2 linked regions of the Phyllobacterium zundukense genome follow. Each later gene encodes a partner of the first gene's protein in a complex. Links are inferred from orthologs where the notes say so. Each region holds a gene or a part of one and is shown on either strand. Other genes may lie near its edges.

Region 1 (8,925 bases):
ACCCCAAGGGCTTCGATCTGTCTCTCGGCCGTATAACGCGCCTATTGGACACACTGGGCAATCCGCAGCTGCGGATACCGCCGGTAATCCACGTTGCTGGCACCAATGGCAAGGGTTCTGCCGTTGCCTTCTCGCGGGCGCTGCTTGAAGCCGCAGGCTACACGGTGCACGTCCACACCTCGCCACATCTCGTGCGCTGGCATGAGCGCTACCGGATTGGCGCGCCCGGCGGCGGCAAGATCGTCGACGATGATGTGCTGGCGGATGCGGTCAAGCGTGTTGCCGACGCCAATGCCGGACAGGCAATCACCGTCTTCGAGATACTTACCGCGGTCACTTTCGTTTTGTTTTCAGAACACCCGGCGGATGCTGTCATCCTCGAAGTTGGCCTTGGCGGGCGGTTCGATGCGACGAATGTCATTCCCGAGCCGGCTGTCAGCGTCATCATGCCCATTTCGCTCGATCACCAGCCCTATCTCGGCGACCGTGTGGAACTGATTGCAGCGGAAAAAGCCGGCATCATCAAGCCGCGTTGCCCTGTTGTCATCGGAGCCCAGGAAGAAGAAGCCGTCCGCATGGTGCTGATCGAGACCGCCGAACGCCGCGATTGCCCCTTTACGGTTTATGGCCAAGATTTTCTCAGTTTCGAAGAACGCGGGCGCATGGTCTATCAGGACAATAAGGGATTGATGGACCTTCCTTTGCCGGCACTGCTCGGCCGCCACCAGCTGGCGAACGCTGCTGCAGCAATTCAGGCGGTCAGAACTGCCGGCTTCAAGGTGCCGGAACAGGCCGTCGAACGGGCGATGGCAAACGTCGAGTGGCCCGCCCGGATGCAGCGGCTCATCAGGGGCAAGCTGGTGGAAATGGCAGTTCCGGGTTCGGAAATCTGGCTTGATGGCGGACACAACCCCGGAGCGGGGCTGGTGATCGCCGAGGCCGTTGCCACATTGGAGGATCGCAATCAACGGCCGCTATTTCTGATCACCGGCATGATCAATACCAAGGATCCTGTTGGCTATTTCCAGGCTTTTACCGGCATGGCGCGGCACGTCTATACGGTGCCGATACGGTCCAGCGGCGCCGGGATTCCACATGACGAGCTTGCGCTCGCAGCCAATGAAGCCGGGCTTTCGGCTGAACCTGTGCATTCGGTAGAAAATGCTCTGAAGATCCTGGCGCATAGCTGGGACACATCCGAGCCGGCACCGCGAATTCTTATTGGCGGATCGCTCTATCTGGCTGGCGACGTTCTTTCGGACAACGGCACGCCGCCTTTATAGGCAACAAAAAGCCCGGCACTAAACCGGGCTTTTTTCGTTCGAATGACTTGAACAATCAAGCAGCCGAATTCCTTATCCAGTCGGACAATTTGCTCTTCGGAGCAGCACCGACCAGATTAGCAGCAAGTTCACCATCCTTGAACATCAGCAAAGTCGGGATCGAACGTACACCGAACTGGGCAGCAAGTTCCGGATTTTCATCGATGTTCACCTTGGCAATCGTGATCTTGCCTTCCATCTCGGAGGCAATCTCTTCAAGAGCAGGAGCGATCATCTTGCACGGGCCGCACCATTCCGCCCAAAAATCAACGACGACAGGCTGGCCCGCCTGAATGACGTCGGACTGGAAATTGCTGGTGTCGATCTTGACGGTAGCCATGGGCTTTTCCTTGTGTGTTTGTGAATGTGTTGCACATCATGTGGTGAGTCGGCTCGCAATCGTCAAGCTCGGTATTGTCACGATTCAGTGCAAACAGTCTGGAGGAGCCTGCAACCCTGCTTCGTTGCCTGCCCGCAGCAATCAACAATCAGCATTACCACGTTTTGCATTTTCCAATCCATATCCTTTGCTCACACCATCCGACCGAGTGCGTCGCGCATCGCATCGGCGGGGATATCGATCAGGTGCGGACCTTCGGTGAAGAGCAGCGCAGCCTCCACAACCTTGCCTGGATAAAGCGGCTCCAGCAATTGGCGGTAAAGGGCGAGCTGCGCGACATACGCCTCCGGAACCTTGGCGAGAGTGCTCGGCGGTGGCCGGTTTGTCTTGTAATCCACGATGAGCACCCGCTTTTCATCGGCTGACAGCCTGTCGATCACACCCGAAACGGCGTGATCCTTGCCGCGCAGATGCAGCGTTCCCATGATCGCCACTTCTGCGAGCGAACCTGATGCGAAAACCGGTGCATAGCGTGGATCATCTATAACGCCGAGGACCGATTGCAAGACATCTTCGATTTCTTGGCGGGGCCAGTCGGAGGCCGCGCGCGAAAGGTAGCGTTCCGCAGCTGGGACCCGTTGCCCGGCGGGCAAGTTCGGCAGGGTCTGCAACAAGGCGTGGATGACCGTTCCTCGGCGGATCGCGAACGACGGATCACCCCCATCACTTGTCAGTACTGGTGAGCCGATCATTGCGGGTGCTTCGTCATCTGGTTCGATCAAGACCGAGACGCCGGATGGCGCAAGCGGTCTTGGCAGGCCGGCTTCTCGCGGCATGGGAGAGCGATAGGCCGTTGGAAATGGTTCGGCACGTGCTGCGGATGGGGTGGCAGGTTGATCGATCGGCGAGTGAGTGCGCTCCGTCACGCGATAACGCCTGGCGACCACAGCTTCTACGGGATGCTGGAATGGTTCGCTTAATTCACCCAGCGCGGCTTCGACCAAACCATGCCATGTTTCGGATGCCTGCCGTGGTCCGCGATAGCCGCACACGATCAAGCGATCCTCGGCGCGCGTCATCCCCACATAGAGAAGCCGGCGATACTCTTCTTCGGCGCGAACTTTCAGATTATCGACGATTGCCCCCGTGAAGGCGGTTGCATAGGTCTTGCCGGGGACGAAGAGAAAACCTGGACCTTGCCAGCCATCTTTTTCCTGCAGCTCGAAAGACAGCAAATTCGGCGTTCGCCCGCCTGCTGACGCCGCACTGCCGGAATCGACCAGGAAGACGACGGCCGCCTCCAGCCCCTTGGCCGCGTGTACCGTCATGATGCGAACTTCATTGCGGCTCTGATCGAGTTCGCGTTTTATCTCGGGGGTTGCGGCATCAAGCGTTTCAAGGAATGCCTGAAGTCCGGGGAGGCCAGTCTTTTCCGTAGCAACCGCATAGTTTTGAAACTCGTCGATGACATCACCGGCTTCATGGCCAAGTCTTGCCAACAGATCGCGTCTGGCGCCTCCCGGCCCCAGGATCTCCGCATAAAACTCGAACACCGGTACGGTGTCGGCCCGATTGCGCCAACTCTGCAATCGTTGCGCCGTTGCACTCGCGATCAGATCATCGTCGGCGCGCGCCTTCAACCTTTGGTAGAGTGTTTCATGCTCCGCCCGGCCATAGGCGAGGTCAAACAGTTGTTCATCATTCCACTTGAACAACGGGCTCTTCAACAATGCTGCAAGGGACAGATCGTCGGATGGCAGCAGCATGAACCGGCCGAGTGCCACCAGATCCTTGATGGCAATGTGGTTCGTGAGCTTCAACCTGTCAGCGCCGGCGACCGGGACCTGCCGTTTTTTCAGCTCACGCGACAACGCTGGCATGAACTGATCGCGCTTGCGCACCAGCACCATGATGTCTCGCGCTTCAAGACGCCGACCCTGCCCCTCAAGTACTTCACCACTCCTTAGCGAGCTATCTATCGTCTTGGCTATCTGCTCAGCGAGCCGAACGGGTGGGGCAGGCAGGCTATCCACGGGTTTGCGCCAATCATCTTCCTGGGGCGCGTTTTCAGGCGTGATCATATCCCATATCTGGACCTCGCCGGGATCATGATCGCGAATGGCCGTATGGACAGTCGGGCCGTGTTCCCGCCCGAAGCCACGATTGGCCTCGGGCCGCGCAAAAACTTTATCGACGGCAGACAAAACATCGGGGGCCGAGCGAAACGAGAAGTTGAGATTGACACGCTCAAAACTCAATTCAGATTGCCTGGTGTTCCTTTCGGTCTCCCTGCCATGCTTGGCAAAATCCTCAGGAACAGCGCCCTGAAACGAATAAATGGATTGCTTTTCGTCACCCACGGCAAACAATGTGCGCCGGATGTCGCGGGCGGATCTGCCGGCAAAAAATTCCGCGCTGAGCAGACGAATGACGCGCCATTGATTGGGGCTTGTATCCTGCGCCTCATCGACCAGAATATGATCGATACCCTTGTCGAGCTTGTATTGTACCCATGGTCCAGCATCCTGACGCGACAGCAATCTGACTGTACGCACAATCAGATCATCGAAATCGAGCAGACCATGCGTCTTTTTCATGTGCTGATAGCGGCCGATCAGATCGTCAATCAGAACCAAGGCTGACAGGGTAAGGCGAAGCAAGCGCCATTGTTTAAGGCGGTCCAACCCCTGGAATGCGCGTTGCGCCGCTTGATCGTAACGATCGATAAAATCCGGATAACGGTCAGTCACCCCCTTGGTCGCGATATAGGAACCGCTTTTGGGATCACCTGTCGCTTTCAGGAAGGCCGCCCGCAGTGCTTCCTCACGTTGATCGATCTGTTCGTTAACCTTTGCATGAAGCAGAATCAGCGCAAATTCTTGCGCCCGCGTCGCGCTCTTTTGTATCTGCAGAATGCCGGACAACATCGAGTGATCGAATTCGTCCACCGGCCAAAGCGTCGACAGGATACTGTCTTCGGTCTCGTCGCCTTGGAAGCCAAAGTGCGAATAGAAAGCCTGGCGGCGCAGATCATCGTGACCGACTTCGCCGATAAATTGTGTCAGATCATGCCGTTTGTTTACTGCCTCGTCGAGCAGTTGCTGCAGACCAAATTCTCCGGCGGCATCGAGCACATCGGCAAAAGCAGCGGCAAGCTCCGTGTTATGGTCAAGGCGCGCCGCCTGCAACAATTGACGGCGCGCTTCGCCGACCAGCGCAACCTGCATCATGTCATCCATCAATTCGAAATGACCCGCAATATTGGCCTCGAGCGGGAACTGATGGAGGATCGCTTCGCAAAAGGCGTGGATGGTTTGAATCTTGAGGCCGCCCGGCGTTTCCAGCGCCCGTGCAAACAGACGGCGCGCTTGTGCCAGCCGCTTCGGCCCGGGGCGATTGCCATCGATCTGCTCGATGGTCTGGGCCAACGCACCTTCGTCCAATGTTGCCCAATCGGACAATCGCGCAAAAACGCGGTTCTGCATGACCGCTGCCGCTGCCTTGGTATAGGTCAAGCAAAGGATCTTGGAGGGATCGGTTCCGTCAAGCAGCAGGCGAATGACGCGTTCCGTCAGGACATGCGTCTTCCCTGATCCGGCATTTGCCGAAACCCAGACGGAATCCTTCGGATCGGCCGCCTTGTTTTGATTGGCAATTGTTTCGCTCGGGATGTTGCGCGGCGTCTTCATTCGCCGTCACCGCTATCGTCAGCGCCGCCTGCCGACCATTCCAGCACACGCGCAAGATGATCGTAGTCCCCGGTCAAATCGCTTTCCTTGAATGGCAGCGCCCGCGAAAGATAGCCTTTGTGCGGGTCGCGATAAGCGGTCAACAACTCGGCCAGGCGATGCCACGAGAGCTCGCCCAATTCTGGCGCGGACTTCTCGCTGGCATTGGCGGCGGTGCCGATCTTCAGGATCGATTCGGGATCGACCTTACCATTAGGACGAAGCCGCACATAGAGGAGGTCCGCAGCATCGCGGGCACCGACTTCGTGGAAAGCACCGCGCGCCAGAAGTGCTGCCTCGAGTGCAAGCTGCGGAGACAACAGCACATGCGCCTGCCGTTTGGATGGTGTCGAACCGGTCTTGTAGTCGATAATCTCAGCCAAACCATCGTGCCGGAGATCAACGCGGTCAGCACGGCCAGAGAGCGTCACGCCGGTCGTTTCAACGGGAATCTTTCTTGAAGCGATTTCCGGATGACGTGCCGTTATAAGGTGCGCGCGCTGGCGTTCCCATTGGAGGTATTCCGGAACCAAAGATTGAAAACGAGGCCACCACACCGCATCGATTTCTTCCGGCAATGCGATCTCATCGAAAAAGCGCCGTCCGATGTCCACCAGACGCGCGGACGCGTCGGCGTTCTGCGGATCAACACCCTGCGCAGTGAAATCCGCCAGAATATCATGGAACAGCGATCCGCGCTCGGCGACATCAGGATCGCGGATCAGCGGATCGATGGGGCGCAGGCGCAGGATGCGCCGGGCAAAGATCGCGTAAGGGTCGCGCCTGAGCGTCTCGATTTCCGTAACTGAGAAATGCTTTGGCCGCGCGCCCAACGGCGGCTTTGGTTCGGGTCGCTTGACGAAATCTTCGTTCGGTGCAGTATCGATCTCCCGCGCCCAGTTCAGATATTTTACACCCCGCGCACGCAATTCTGCAGTTGCAGTTTTGCCCAGAACCGTTTCGAGCCGCTGCAGCCAGCGCGAAGCAACCGTCGGAGCGTTGGCGGCGCGCTGCGCCCGCGTGAGAATGACGCGATCCATGCCCATCGCCATTTGAAAATCATGCGCTGCAAGGCCAATGCGCCGTTCGGGTGGTTCAAGATTGATGATTGATTTCATTGGCCGCGACATGAAGGGATCATTGCGGGTTTTGCCCGGCCAGGACCCTTCGTTCAGACCGCCGATGACGACCGTATCGACTGTCTGCAAACGGGCTTCCAGTGCCCCCCAAATAAAAAGGCGGGGATGTGCACCGGCCTTAGGCTTGACCACCTCTCCCGCGACCAGCGCCTCGATTATCGACGGCCATTCGGAGGGCATGAACTCCAACCCCGCATCTGCCGATATCAAATTGCGCAGGAAGGCGGCAAACTGTTCGCCAGCGGCGCCTGAGTAGAGCGCCGCAATGTCGCCCTGGTCGTCCCGCGTCAGATTTTCCAGACTGGCGACTGTGGCATGGACAATCGCCGCCATCTCCACCGGAATTTCTTTGGCGGCAAAGGCGACTAGTGGTTCCATGCATTGCGAGAGCGCTTCGCAGGCTGAGCGCGCAGTCTCGATCTGCGCAACGGTAATCTGCCGAAGCCACCCGGGTTCAAATGGCGTTGTGCTTGCGTCCGAAAGGCGTTTTTCAAAGAAAGACCGCAGGCCGGTCACTGTAGCCCGGCCGGTACCACCGCGAAGCGATACGAGTTCGATGGTTTCCGCAGCTTGCCGTACGGCTGAACGTTCCTGGCCGAGCCGGGTCAAAGGATGCTTGAGAAGCGCGAGCAGTGCGACGGGATCGCCAGGATTGAAGACTGTTTCCAGTGCCAGCCGCATCAATGTGGCCGGTTGCGTTTCGCGCAGGGCATGCCCGCCGGAATCATCAGCTGCGATATTGAAGCGCGCAAGCTCGGTCGAGACACGCCGCGCAAGATCACGATCCGCTGTGATCAAGGCTGCCGTCTTACCTTGCTGGTCAATCGCGTCACGCAAGGCGACAGCCACGGCGAGAGCCTCTTCGCGTTCATTCGCGGCCTCTACAAGCGCGATAGGCGCGATGGCAGCCAAGAACCTGCCATCGCCACGGTCGATATCGGCCCAGGCTTCACTGGTGTCTGCTGGACGCATCGCCTCGGCCAGCAAAGCCTCACGCGCACGCTTTGGAGCCGCTACGTCTCCTAACTGGATGACGTCCTGACGCAGAACGCCGAGCTGGCTCAATAGCTTTCTCAAACCATATTGCGGGTGACCGAAGATCGATGGGCTGTCGATGGTATTGGCCAGAAGTTCCCAACTTGCCGCGTCCATGTCACGATCAACGCCGGGCAGAACCAAAGCGCCTTGTGGCAAAGAAGCGACCGCCGCGAGCAACTGTGCGGTGGCAGGTATCGAGCCCGTGGAACCGGCGGCGATAACCGGCCCGACTGGCGGGCTACGCAACAGACGTTCAGCTTCGAGCTCAATCAGCCGATTGCGATGTGCAGCAGGGTTGGATCGATGCCGATCGGCAAGAACCTCGGGCCAAAGACTGGTGACTATTCCCAAGAAGTCCAGGGTTACCTGCCACCAATTCGGCAGATCCTCCGACACAATGTTGGAGAGTGACGACCAGCCCATTGCTTCGGTCTCAACCTGATCCATCAAGCTCGCAAGATCGCGCGCCAGCCAGATTGCATCGGCGGTCGTAGCCGGGATGGCGATCTCTTCATTGCCAAAAAGTGCCCGGACATGGTCGGGCAGACGTTCGCGCCAAGGCCTCACGAGCCGCGCGAGCAGCAGCAAGCGTTCTGTCGAATTTATCGGCGGCAGGAGATCGAAAAAAGCATCCGATCCCAGATCGAACATTGCCGCATCCTCGTCCACATCACCGAGCGGCCGGATGACGGGGAGGATAGCAGACCTGGCCGGGCTCGTTTCGACCAGCAAGGAACGCAGGGTGCGTGCAGCGCGGCGTGTCGGCACGTAGATCGTTGCATGTGCCAGCGCCATGGGATCCGACGGATCGGCCGGATAACCTGGTACAAGCGTGCCCGATCGCAGCGCGTCAACCAGAGCGGGCAGAAATGGAATGCCCCGCGCTATGGAAAATATGCGCGAATGTCCGTGCTCAACCATTGACCATCTGTCTGGCGATGGCTGCTTCCGCCTCGCCAATCGCATCAGGTGTTCCGACCGTCAGCCACAAGCCGTCCATCCGCCGGCCATAAAGCCGGTCCGTGGCGATCGCCGCATCAAAATAGCGATTGAGCGAGGCCTTGCCCGCCACGGCGCCTGTGAAAATCCGAGGATGGATAATGGCTGCACCGGCATAAATATTGGGCGACGTTTCGCCAATTCCGAGGCGGCGCAGGCGACCGTCATTGTCCATGTGGAAATCACCGCGCCCATCATAGCCGGTGGCCTGATCCTTTGCTGCAATCATCAGCAGAATATCCATGCGCGCATCATCCCATCCTTCGGCCAACAGGACAAGATTTGGCTTCGATCCATCCACCCAAAAAGTATCGGCGTTGACCACATAGAAAGGATCGGCACCGATCTTCGGCAGTGCA
Region 2 (9,134 bases), 1.1 Mb from region 1 along the record:
GTCGAGGGTGCGAGATCGCCTTTGACCCAACGTGCGAAAGCAAGGGTCATCTGGCAATTCAGCGTGGCACTCGGCTTGAGCCTGATGCGTCCACTGGAAAATCCACTGACGGTCAGCGGGTGGTCGATCTTGCAGACGCCTCCATCATTGATGGGTTCGCGTTCCTGAAACACAACGCCAAGTTGTTTAAGCTGGGTACGACAGGCAATCTCGCTCCCCGACATGGCAAAGGCACTTTCTCCGCGCGCAATGGGGTCTCTGATTCCGGCCGCATAACCGTAGCTTTCGGCATCATCGGAGGCCGGTTCGGATTCCGGCAGCGAGTAGGGCTTCGGCTCTGCGACTTGCGGGGTCTCCGGCACGATAATTCTGTCCGGTTGCGGTTCGGCGTCCGGTACGGAAAGGACTTCGGGCTGCTGCGCGGCGATATCGTCCGACTGTGGTGTGGATTGTTGCTGGATTTCCTCGGCGGTGACCTGCGTGCTTTCTTCACTTGCAAGGGATTGGCTGGCAACGGACGTGTCGTTGCTACCAACATCCGCCATGGGTCGCCGAACATCGCCCATGCCGCAACTGCTCAGCGCTGTCGACGTGAAAAGGACAAGCATGATCGAAAGGTGCTTAGAGCAAACCGCTCTAAAACGCGCGGCGGACGACAACGCAATACTCATGTCACCACATCCCCTTTGCCCGGTTACGCTAGGGTCAGGACCCATTAATCTGGTCGAAATGGTAGGCGGCCATTTGTTTGGATACGAGGAGCAAGGGCGATGGCAATGTTTATCCATTGTCGAGCCTTTGCGACAAAGTAGCCGGGCAAATGGACCCTATCCTGCGGACGCCGAAACGGCTGCAAGCTGCAGTGTCGAACTGCTCGGCCGGGGGAAAAACCCCGCCCTTCGCATCTCTCCTCGCATCTTCTTGCCGTTTCAGGCGCCATTTCGATCATATTAATGAGTCCTGACCCTACGCGGATGCAGCTAAAAATAGAGGCAAATTGTAAAGGAAAGGTCAGCGTCGCTCTTAAGGCCTGCGTCGAAAATGTGATCCGATGCTGGTTGATCCCGGCTTGATTTTGCTGCAATCACCTCGGCAACTGTTCTTCCTTCTCCTTCCTCCCGGAAACCATCCATGACATCTCTGTTTTCACCCTACCTCATGCCAATATTCCTGCTTGCGGCGTCGAATGTGTTCATGACTTTTGCCTGGTACGGCCATTTGAAATATCCGATGGCGCCGCTTCCGCTGGTGGTCTTCATCAGCTGGGGTATTGCGCTTATGGAATATTGGCTGGCCATTCCCGCCAACCGCATCGGTCACACCGTCTATACGACGGCCGAACTGAAAACGATGCAGGAAGTCATCACGCTCGTTGTGTTCGCCCTGTTTTCGGTTTTCTACCTGAAAGAATCCTTCACCTGGCAGCACGCAGCAGGTTTTGCGTTGATAGCCGGCGGCGCAACGCTGATCTTCAAGGCTTAAGGGCAGCTCTGCTGCGCAAAGCGGGTATCAGTTCGACGGCGATCATTGCGAAGAAGATAAGGGCGCAGCCCGCCACGCCCTGAAGCGACATGCGCTCACCCAACAATATTGTGCCGAAAAGCGCCGCAAAAAGCGCTTCGGAAGACAGCATGATCGCTGCCTGCGGAGCCGTAGTGAAACGCTGTCCAACCGCCTGCAGCGTGAAAGCGATACCGGACGAGAAGATGCCGGCAAAGAGGATTTCGGGCGCGGCTGCAACAATCGAGAAGAGCTCGGTGCGTTCCGTTCCGAGCGCGATAATCAAGCCGAGCACGCCGCATACGATGAACTGCACTAGTGCAAGCATGATCGGCCTGCCACTTCTAATGGCGATGCGATTGATGAAAATGATCTGCAACGCCCAAAAAGCAGCGCAGGCGACGGTCAACCAGTCGCCGGTGGCCAACCCGTCGAGGTGCCCGCCCGACAACAGGTAGATGCCGGCGAGCGCAGTGAGTGCGCAGGGCCAAACGACAGGATGGGGCCACTGCCAGAAAAGCAAGACAGCGAGGAACGGCACCATGACCACATAAAGTCCTGTCAGGAAGCCTGAGTTAGTGACAGACGTTGTCAATATTCCAACCTGTTGAAGTGCTGCGCCGGAAAAGAGCAGAACGCCGATAAAGAAAAACCCATAATAATCGGAACGTTTTAGCTTTGCCGGTGTATTTCTGGCCTCGCGGATTGCGAACGGTGCAATGGTCAGGGTAGCCAGCAGAAATCGAAGTGCAACGAACATAAAGGGGCCAACGCTGCCCATCGCGCTGGACTGGGCGACAAAGCCGAGGCCCCAGATCGCTCCGGCAAACAGCAGCAAAATATTGGCGCGTCCATGCGTCATGAGAGTCCCGCAAAATTTCTGCGGCTACTCCAAGCACCGCATCGATCGCTCTCTAGCGATTGCAGTTCATGGCGGCAAGTGTGCTGCAAACGTTATGCGCGTGTCAGCCGTATGATTTTCCCGTCGCCTTCATCGGTGAGAAGGTAGATCGAGCCATCAGACGCTACGCGCACATCGCGGATGCGTCCAAATTCACGCTTCAGCATCCGTTCTTCACCCTTGATGGCGCCTTTCTCATCGCGGTCCAGGCGCACGAGCATCCGGGACTTCAGGGCGCCGGCCAGAAGGTCGCCTTTCCACTCCGGGAACATCGCTCCGTCATATACCGCGAGCCCGGAGGGAGCGATCGAAGGGTCCCAGTAAAAGAGCGGTTGCTCATAGCCCTTCGCATGGGTGCCCTTGCCGATTTTGGCGCCGGAATAGTCCACACCATAGGTTATGACCGGCCAGCCGTAATTCTTGCCCGCCTGAGGCTGATTGACTTCATCACCGCCTTTGGCGCCATGTTCGACTGTCAACAATGAACCGGTGACGGGATCCCAGACCAACCCTTGCGGATTGCGGTGGCCCTTGGACCAGATTTGCGGCAGGCCTTTCTTGCCGTCGGCGAATGGATTATCCGCCGGGATGGTGCCATCCGCATTGATGCGGAGTATGGAGCCGGCCTCATCCCTGAAATCTTGCGAGCGCTTCATTGTGCCCTGATCACCGATCGTAACGAAAAGCTTGCCATCGGGTGCAACAAGAATACGCGAGCCGAAATGCGCCGATCCCTTGGTGCTTTGCTTTACCGAGAGCAGAACCGAGACGTTTTCGAGTTCGGCCCCGTCGCCATTGCGAACGAGACGCGCGCGCGCCATGACTGTGCCGGTACCATTCTGGCGCGGTTCGGTGTAGCTGAAATAGATATTCCCACTCTTGGCAAAGTCCGGCGCAAGCGCGACATCGAGCAGACCACCTTCGCCTCTGACCACGACTTTGGGAACATTGGCAACGGGCCTGGATGCTTTACCGTCCTCGACGATGCGTATCGTACCGCCGCGCTCAGTTACCAGGAGTGCGCCATCGGGCAGGAAGGCGAGGCCCCACGGATGGTCAAGGCCATCAGCAATTGTCTCGGCAGAGAGCGTCACCGTTTCAGTCTTGAAATCCTTGGCGAAAGCGGTCAGGGGCATTGATATCAAGACCGCAAACAGACCCGCTGAAGCGATTTTCGGTCCTTGTTTCATTGACGGCGATCCTCTTCGTCGTTCGCTGGATGATGTCATTTTGTGCACAGTTCGCCCATCCGGTCGTCTCACAGTGATGTGAATTCTCACTCAGCCAACGCTGATTTGCCTGCGCAAATGCCCGACATGCGACATTTTCCACTTTCTACGTGAATTCGCCGGAATCGGTGTTATATTAAGCGCTGAATGACTGAACGGTTCCGGAGTCTTGAGCTTCGGCGACCGTTTTCTTTTTGTGTCGAGGGGCATCGATCGATCGCTATTCGACATTGACTATGAAAGGAGAGGGCATGGAAAAGGTCCCGATGACTCAGGCTGGATTCGACAAGCTCAAGGAGGAGCTGCGCTGGCGCCAGCAGGAAGAACGTCCACGCATTATTGCGGCAATCTCGGAAGCGCGCGCCCACGGCGACCTTTCGGAAAACGCCGAATATCATGCCGCCAAGGAAGCCCAGAGCCACAATGAAGGCCGGGTCGGCGAGCTCGAGGATTATACGGCACGCGCCGAAATCATCGATATTTCCAAGCTGTCAGGCGACAAGATCAAATTTGGCGCTACCATTCAGCTGATCGATGAGGATACCGAAGAGAAAAAGGTGTATCAGATCGTCGGCGATCAGGAAGCTGATCCCAAGGCTGGCCGTATCTCCATTTCTTCGCCCATCGCGCGCGCGCTGATCGGCAAGAGCGAAGGCGAGACGATCGAAGTCAACGCACCCGGTGGTGCCCGGTCTTACGAAATCATCGGCTTCAGGTTCCTCTAGACTTCGTGCAGGAGCCCCTAAGCAGCGTCGAAGTGATCGCTCCGAATTTCAAGCGAAAGCTTTCCGGAGTCACTTCGACGATAATCCAACTCATCCCGCTACAGCGGGCCAATGGCCTGAACATTGTCACCATGGGCCCTGGATTGCCGGCGGAGCTGCCGAGCATCGGCTGGACATCGATCCCCGGGCTCTGGTTCAAGCCAAGGACCAGACCATTTCGCATCTGGCACGCGCGCCGCAACAATGAAATGATTGCCGGCATTCTCATGCGCCATGTCCTGCGCATGAGATTGAAGCTGTTGTTCACTTCGGCTGCGCAACGTGACCACCAGCCTTTCACCAAATGGCTGATCCGGCGAATGAACGCAGTGATCGCCACGAGCGGCAAGTCCGGAAGTTTCCTGAAGGTGCCCCACACCGTCATCATGCACGGTATCGATACCGAGCTGTTTCATCCACCACAGGACGATCAGGACAGGTTTGCAGCCTCGGGCCTCCCGGGGGAATTTCTCGTCGGCTGTTCGGGGCGCATCCGGCCTTCGAAGGGTACGGATCTCTTCGTCGATGCGATGATCAATTTGCTGCCGAAACATCCGCAATGGACGGCGGTCATGACTGGCCGCACGACTGCGGAGTACAAGGGCTTTGAACAGGCGCTGCGCGAGAAGATTGCGAAAGCCGGGCTTGGCGAGCGCATCCTGTTTCTGGGGGAGGTGCCCGATGTGCGCCTCTGGTATCGCCGGATGTCGCTTTACGTGGCGCCGTCGCGCAATGAGGGCTTCGGCCTGACGCCGCTTGAGGCGATGGCCTCGCAGACCGCGGTGGTTGCGAGTGATGCCGGGGCCTATGCCGAGATGATCGAACCGGAGACAGGAACGGTGGTTGCCGCCGGTGACGGGCGCGCGCTTGAACAAGCGATTGCGCCTTACCTCGCCGATCCAGCGATGTGTGATGAGGCGGGGAAGGTGGCAATTGCCCATGTCCGCGAGAACTTTCCGCTGCAGAAGGAGGCCGGCCGTATTGGGGAAGTCTACGAGCAGCTCTTCGCCGGTGGACCGCAGTCGTGACTGTTACGGCTTTCATCATCCATCTGAAGCGCGCGACAAAGCGCGGCGAGCACGTTCGCGGATTGATCGAGCGCTTGCCGGTGAAGGCGGAGATCGTCGATGCGGTGGACGCGCTCGAAATGGGCGAGGGTGATATTGCCGCCGTCTATGCCCGCTCGCTGAACAGTCCGTACTATCCGTTCGAGCTGCGGAAATCCGAGGTCGCCTGTTTTCTGTCGCATCGCAAAGCTTGGGCTGCAATTATCGATCGCAAGCTCGATGCAGGTCTCATCATCGAGGACGATGTCGAGGTGGATGCCGGCTTCGCGGCACAGTTGCAACTTGCGATCGATACGCTGCAACCGTCCGACTACATCCGCTTTCCGCGCTGGCCGAGGGGTGAGGCGGGGGCTGAAATCGCTCGCGAGGGTGCCAATAGCATCATTGAGCCGGAACTGCCGGGGTTGGGGATGCAGATGCAACTCGTTGGACGCGACGCGGCTATTGCGCTTTTTGCTGCAACGCAACGATTTGACCGGCCTGTTGATACGACGATCCAGATGCGCTGGCTGCATCCCGTCCGTGTATTGTCAGCGCGGCCAATCACCATCCGCGAGATCGATTTCGATCTCGGCGGGTCGGTCGTTCAGGGCAAGAACAAGACTTTGGCCGGTCGGCTGAAGCGGGAAATCCTGCGCCCCTGGTATCGCGTCACGCTTTATCTGTTTAATAAGGTCCGCCGTTAGAGGCTCGTCTTAAAGCACCATCAACGGTTCGTTCTTGACCGAACGGATGGTGAGGGACGTTCGAACGGAATCGACGTTGGGCGTCGAGGTCAATTCTTCGATGACGAAATTCTGGAACGTGCCGAGATCGCTCGCGACGCAATGCAGAAGGAAGTCCGACTCGCCGGAAACCATCCAGGCGCGGCGCACGAGTGTCCAATGCTTGGTTTTTTCGGCGAAGTTTTTCAGGTCGGCGTCAGATTGGCGGTGCAGACGGATCATGCAGAATGCGACGATATCCTGGCCGAGGATCGCGCCGTTCAGGATCGCACGATAACCCTGGATGATGCCGGCTTCTTCGAGCTTGCGCACGCGGCGCAGACAGGGCGGTGCCGATATGCCGACGCGCTCCGCCAATTCCACATTGGTGATGCGGCCATTGTCCTGCAATTGTTTCAGGATTTTCCAGTCGATCGCGTCGAGATCCGCCTTCAAAGGCATATTCCATCCTGTCCCACGAGAATTGCGGTCACCATAGGCGATTCCCCATGCTGTGTAATCACATCCCGCGATGGTTGCAAACAGGTTCCACAAATCTCCCAGGCTCTATCGAAATTCACGCCATGGCGGCCTGCAAACGGCGTTTTTCTGCGCTCCGGTGCTTACGTACCAAATGTACGCTGCGCTGCGGTGCTCGAAAACCACCGTTTTCGCCTCGCCCTGACATGAACCTCGACAGACCCTAGAAACGCCGCTCTTCCGCCACAAGCTGTGGCTAACCCGTCTATGTTGAGCGAAGACCTTGCAACAAAGGGTGCTGAACCACTACTTTATAGTCATTGAAAGAGCATGGTGGTCGTGCCATCTCTTGTATGTCGAACACATATTACTTCAAGGTCTAGTCATGTCACAGCGCCATGTGCCCGTTCTCATCATCGGTTCCGGTCCCGCGGGTTATACCGCGGCGATCTATGCGGCTCGTGCAAACCTGAAGCCCGTCATCGTCGCCGGCCTGCAGCAGGGTGGCCAGCTGATGATCACGACCGATGTGGAAAATTATCCGGGCTATGCCGATACGGTGCAAGGCCCGTGGATGATGGAGCAGATGCGCATCCAGGCCGAACATGTCGGCACCGAGATTGTCCACGACATCATCACGGAAGTTGACCTTTCCGTGCGGCCGTTCCGGCTCATCGGCGATGGCGGCACGCAATACACATGCGATGCGCTGATCATCGCGACGGGTGCGCAGGCGAAATGGCTGGGTATTCCAACAGAGCAGACTTTCATGGGCTTCGGCGTTTCTGCCTGCGCCACATGCGATGGCTTCTTCTACCGCAACAAGGATGTCGTGGTTGTTGGCGGTGGCAACACTGCGGTCGAGGAAGCGCTTTATCTCGCAAACCTCGCCAAATCGGTCACGATCGTGCATCGCCGGGATCATTTTCGCGCGGAGAAAATTCTGCAGGACCGCCTGTTCGCCAAAGAAAATGTCAAAATCATCTGGGATAACGTCGTTGACGAAATTACGGGAACAGTAGCCAAGGCGCCGATGCCCGCATCGGTGTCGGGCATACGTCTGAAGAATATGAAAACGGGTGAAACCACGGAGTTGGCAACCCATGGCGTTTTCGTCGCCATTGGTCACGCGCCGGCGGTTGAGCTTTTCAAGGGGCAACTTAAACACAAGCCGAATGGCTATCTCTGGACCGCAGCCGATTCAACCGCAACGGATGTGCCGGGCGTCTTTGCCGCCGGTGACGTTACGGATGACATCTATCGTCAAGCGGTCACCGCTGCGGGCATGGGCTGCATGGCAGCTCTTGAGGCCGAGCGTTGGTTGGCTGCCCAGGAACCAGTGCGTCAAGCTGCCGAATAGCAGCCGTTAATTTAGAGCCGGTCCCCGATGTGCGTGGCCGGAATGGGGGAGAGACTGCGCGATGTCGCTTGATTGGGACAAATTGCGAATATTTCATGCTGCTGCGGAGGCGGGGTCCTTTACCCATGCCGCCGAGACGCTACATCTGTCGCAATCAGCTATTTCCCGTCAAGTCAGCGCACTTGAGCAGGATGTCGGCGTTCCGCTGTTCCACCGCCATGCTCGCGGCCTTATCCTGACCGAGCAGGGCGAAGTGCTTTACCGCACCGCCCATGAAGTTCTTATGAAGCTGGAGAATGTCCGCTCTCGCCTGACAGAGAGCAAGGACAGGCCGTCGGGCAAATTGCGCGTGACGACGACGGTCGGCCTTGGCTCGGGCTGGCTTATCGAGCGCGTGCAGGAATTCATCGAGCTTTATCCGGAAGTTCAGCTGCAGCTGCTTTTTGACAACGAAGAGCTCGATCTGACGATGCGTCACGCGGATTGCGCTATTCGCCTGCGTCAGCCGCAGCAGCCGGATCTGATCCAGCGGCGGCTCTTTACCGTGCACATGCATGTCTACGCTTCACCGGCCTATATCGCCAAGTATGGCAAGATCGAAAGTATCGAGGAAATCGATACCCATCGCATTGTCAGTTTCGGCGAGCCCGCGCCGTCTTATCTCACCAATCTCAATTGGCTCGAGGTGATCGGCCGGACGGATGGCAATCTGAGACCCGCTGTCCTGCAGATCAACAACCTCCTGTCGATCAAGCGCGCTATACAAAAGGGCGTCGGCATCGGCGTGCTTCCCGACTATATGGTGGAAAAGGATTCGACGCTGGTCCGGCTCCTGCCAGAGATGGAATTGCCGTCGTTCGACACGTTCTTTTGCTACCCCGAAGGAATCAAAAACGCCGCTAAATTGCACGTATTTCGAGATTTTCTTTTCTCGAAAGCGCGTACTTGGTCCTATTAGGCAAGCTATTTCGACATTTTCCGAAAAGTTTTTCTTTCCAATCTTGTGCTGCTTTGCAGCATGATTTTGCCTGCGTCATCGACATTCCGTACCTGCAATTCCAACATTGTTCGTGATTTCGCCGGTATGCACCAAACGCATGGGTGCGATGCACAATTGGATGTTGCGAGA

The links.
Region 2: the proteins of trxA (region 1) and trxB are in contact, whole or in part, in a crystal structure (PDB 1F6M), measured with the Escherichia coli proteins. The link is inferred for Phyllobacterium zundukense from one-to-one orthologs.

The regions. Positions count from the first base shown.
Region 1 is NZ_CP104973.1:1,074,640-1,083,564, forward strand. The notes cover bases 1-2,779. They hold trxA (thioredoxin), read right to left. Parts: upstream 1,663-2,779; coding sequence 1,339-1,662; downstream 1-1,338. Other genes in these bases: N8E88_RS17605 (bifunctional folylpolyglutamate synthase/dihydrofolate synthase), read left to right, coding at 1-1,283; addA (double-strand break repair helicase AddA), read right to left, coding at 1,854-2,779. Outside these bases: more of addA, read right to left, coding at 2,780-5,351; double-strand break repair protein AddB, read right to left, coding at 5,348-8,488; N8E88_RS17625 (nucleotidyltransferase family protein), read right to left, coding at 8,481-8,925. UniProt on the Escherichia coli protein: Participates in various redox reactions through the reversible oxidation of its active center dithiol to a disulfide and catalyzes dithiol-disulfide exchange reactions.
Region 2 is NZ_CP104973.1:2,214,940-2,224,073, forward strand. Bases 6,030-9,017 are described here. They hold trxB (thioredoxin-disulfide reductase), read left to right. Parts: upstream 6,030-7,030; coding sequence 7,031-8,005; downstream 8,006-9,017. Other genes in these bases: N8E88_RS23300 (glycosyltransferase family 25 protein), read left to right, coding at 6,030-6,147; N8E88_RS23305 (Lrp/AsnC family transcriptional regulator), read right to left, coding at 6,157-6,627; N8E88_RS23315 (LysR family transcriptional regulator), read left to right, coding at 8,067-8,963. Outside these bases: N8E88_RS23270 (extensin-like domain-containing protein), read right to left, coding at 1-671; N8E88_RS23275 (DMT family protein), read left to right, coding at 1,132-1,482; N8E88_RS23280 (DMT family transporter), read right to left, coding at 1,472-2,362; N8E88_RS23285 (PQQ-dependent sugar dehydrogenase), read right to left, coding at 2,455-3,591; transcription elongation factor GreA, read left to right, coding at 3,882-4,355; N8E88_RS23295 (glycosyltransferase family 4 protein), read left to right, coding at 4,361-5,422; more of N8E88_RS23300, read left to right, coding at 5,419-6,029.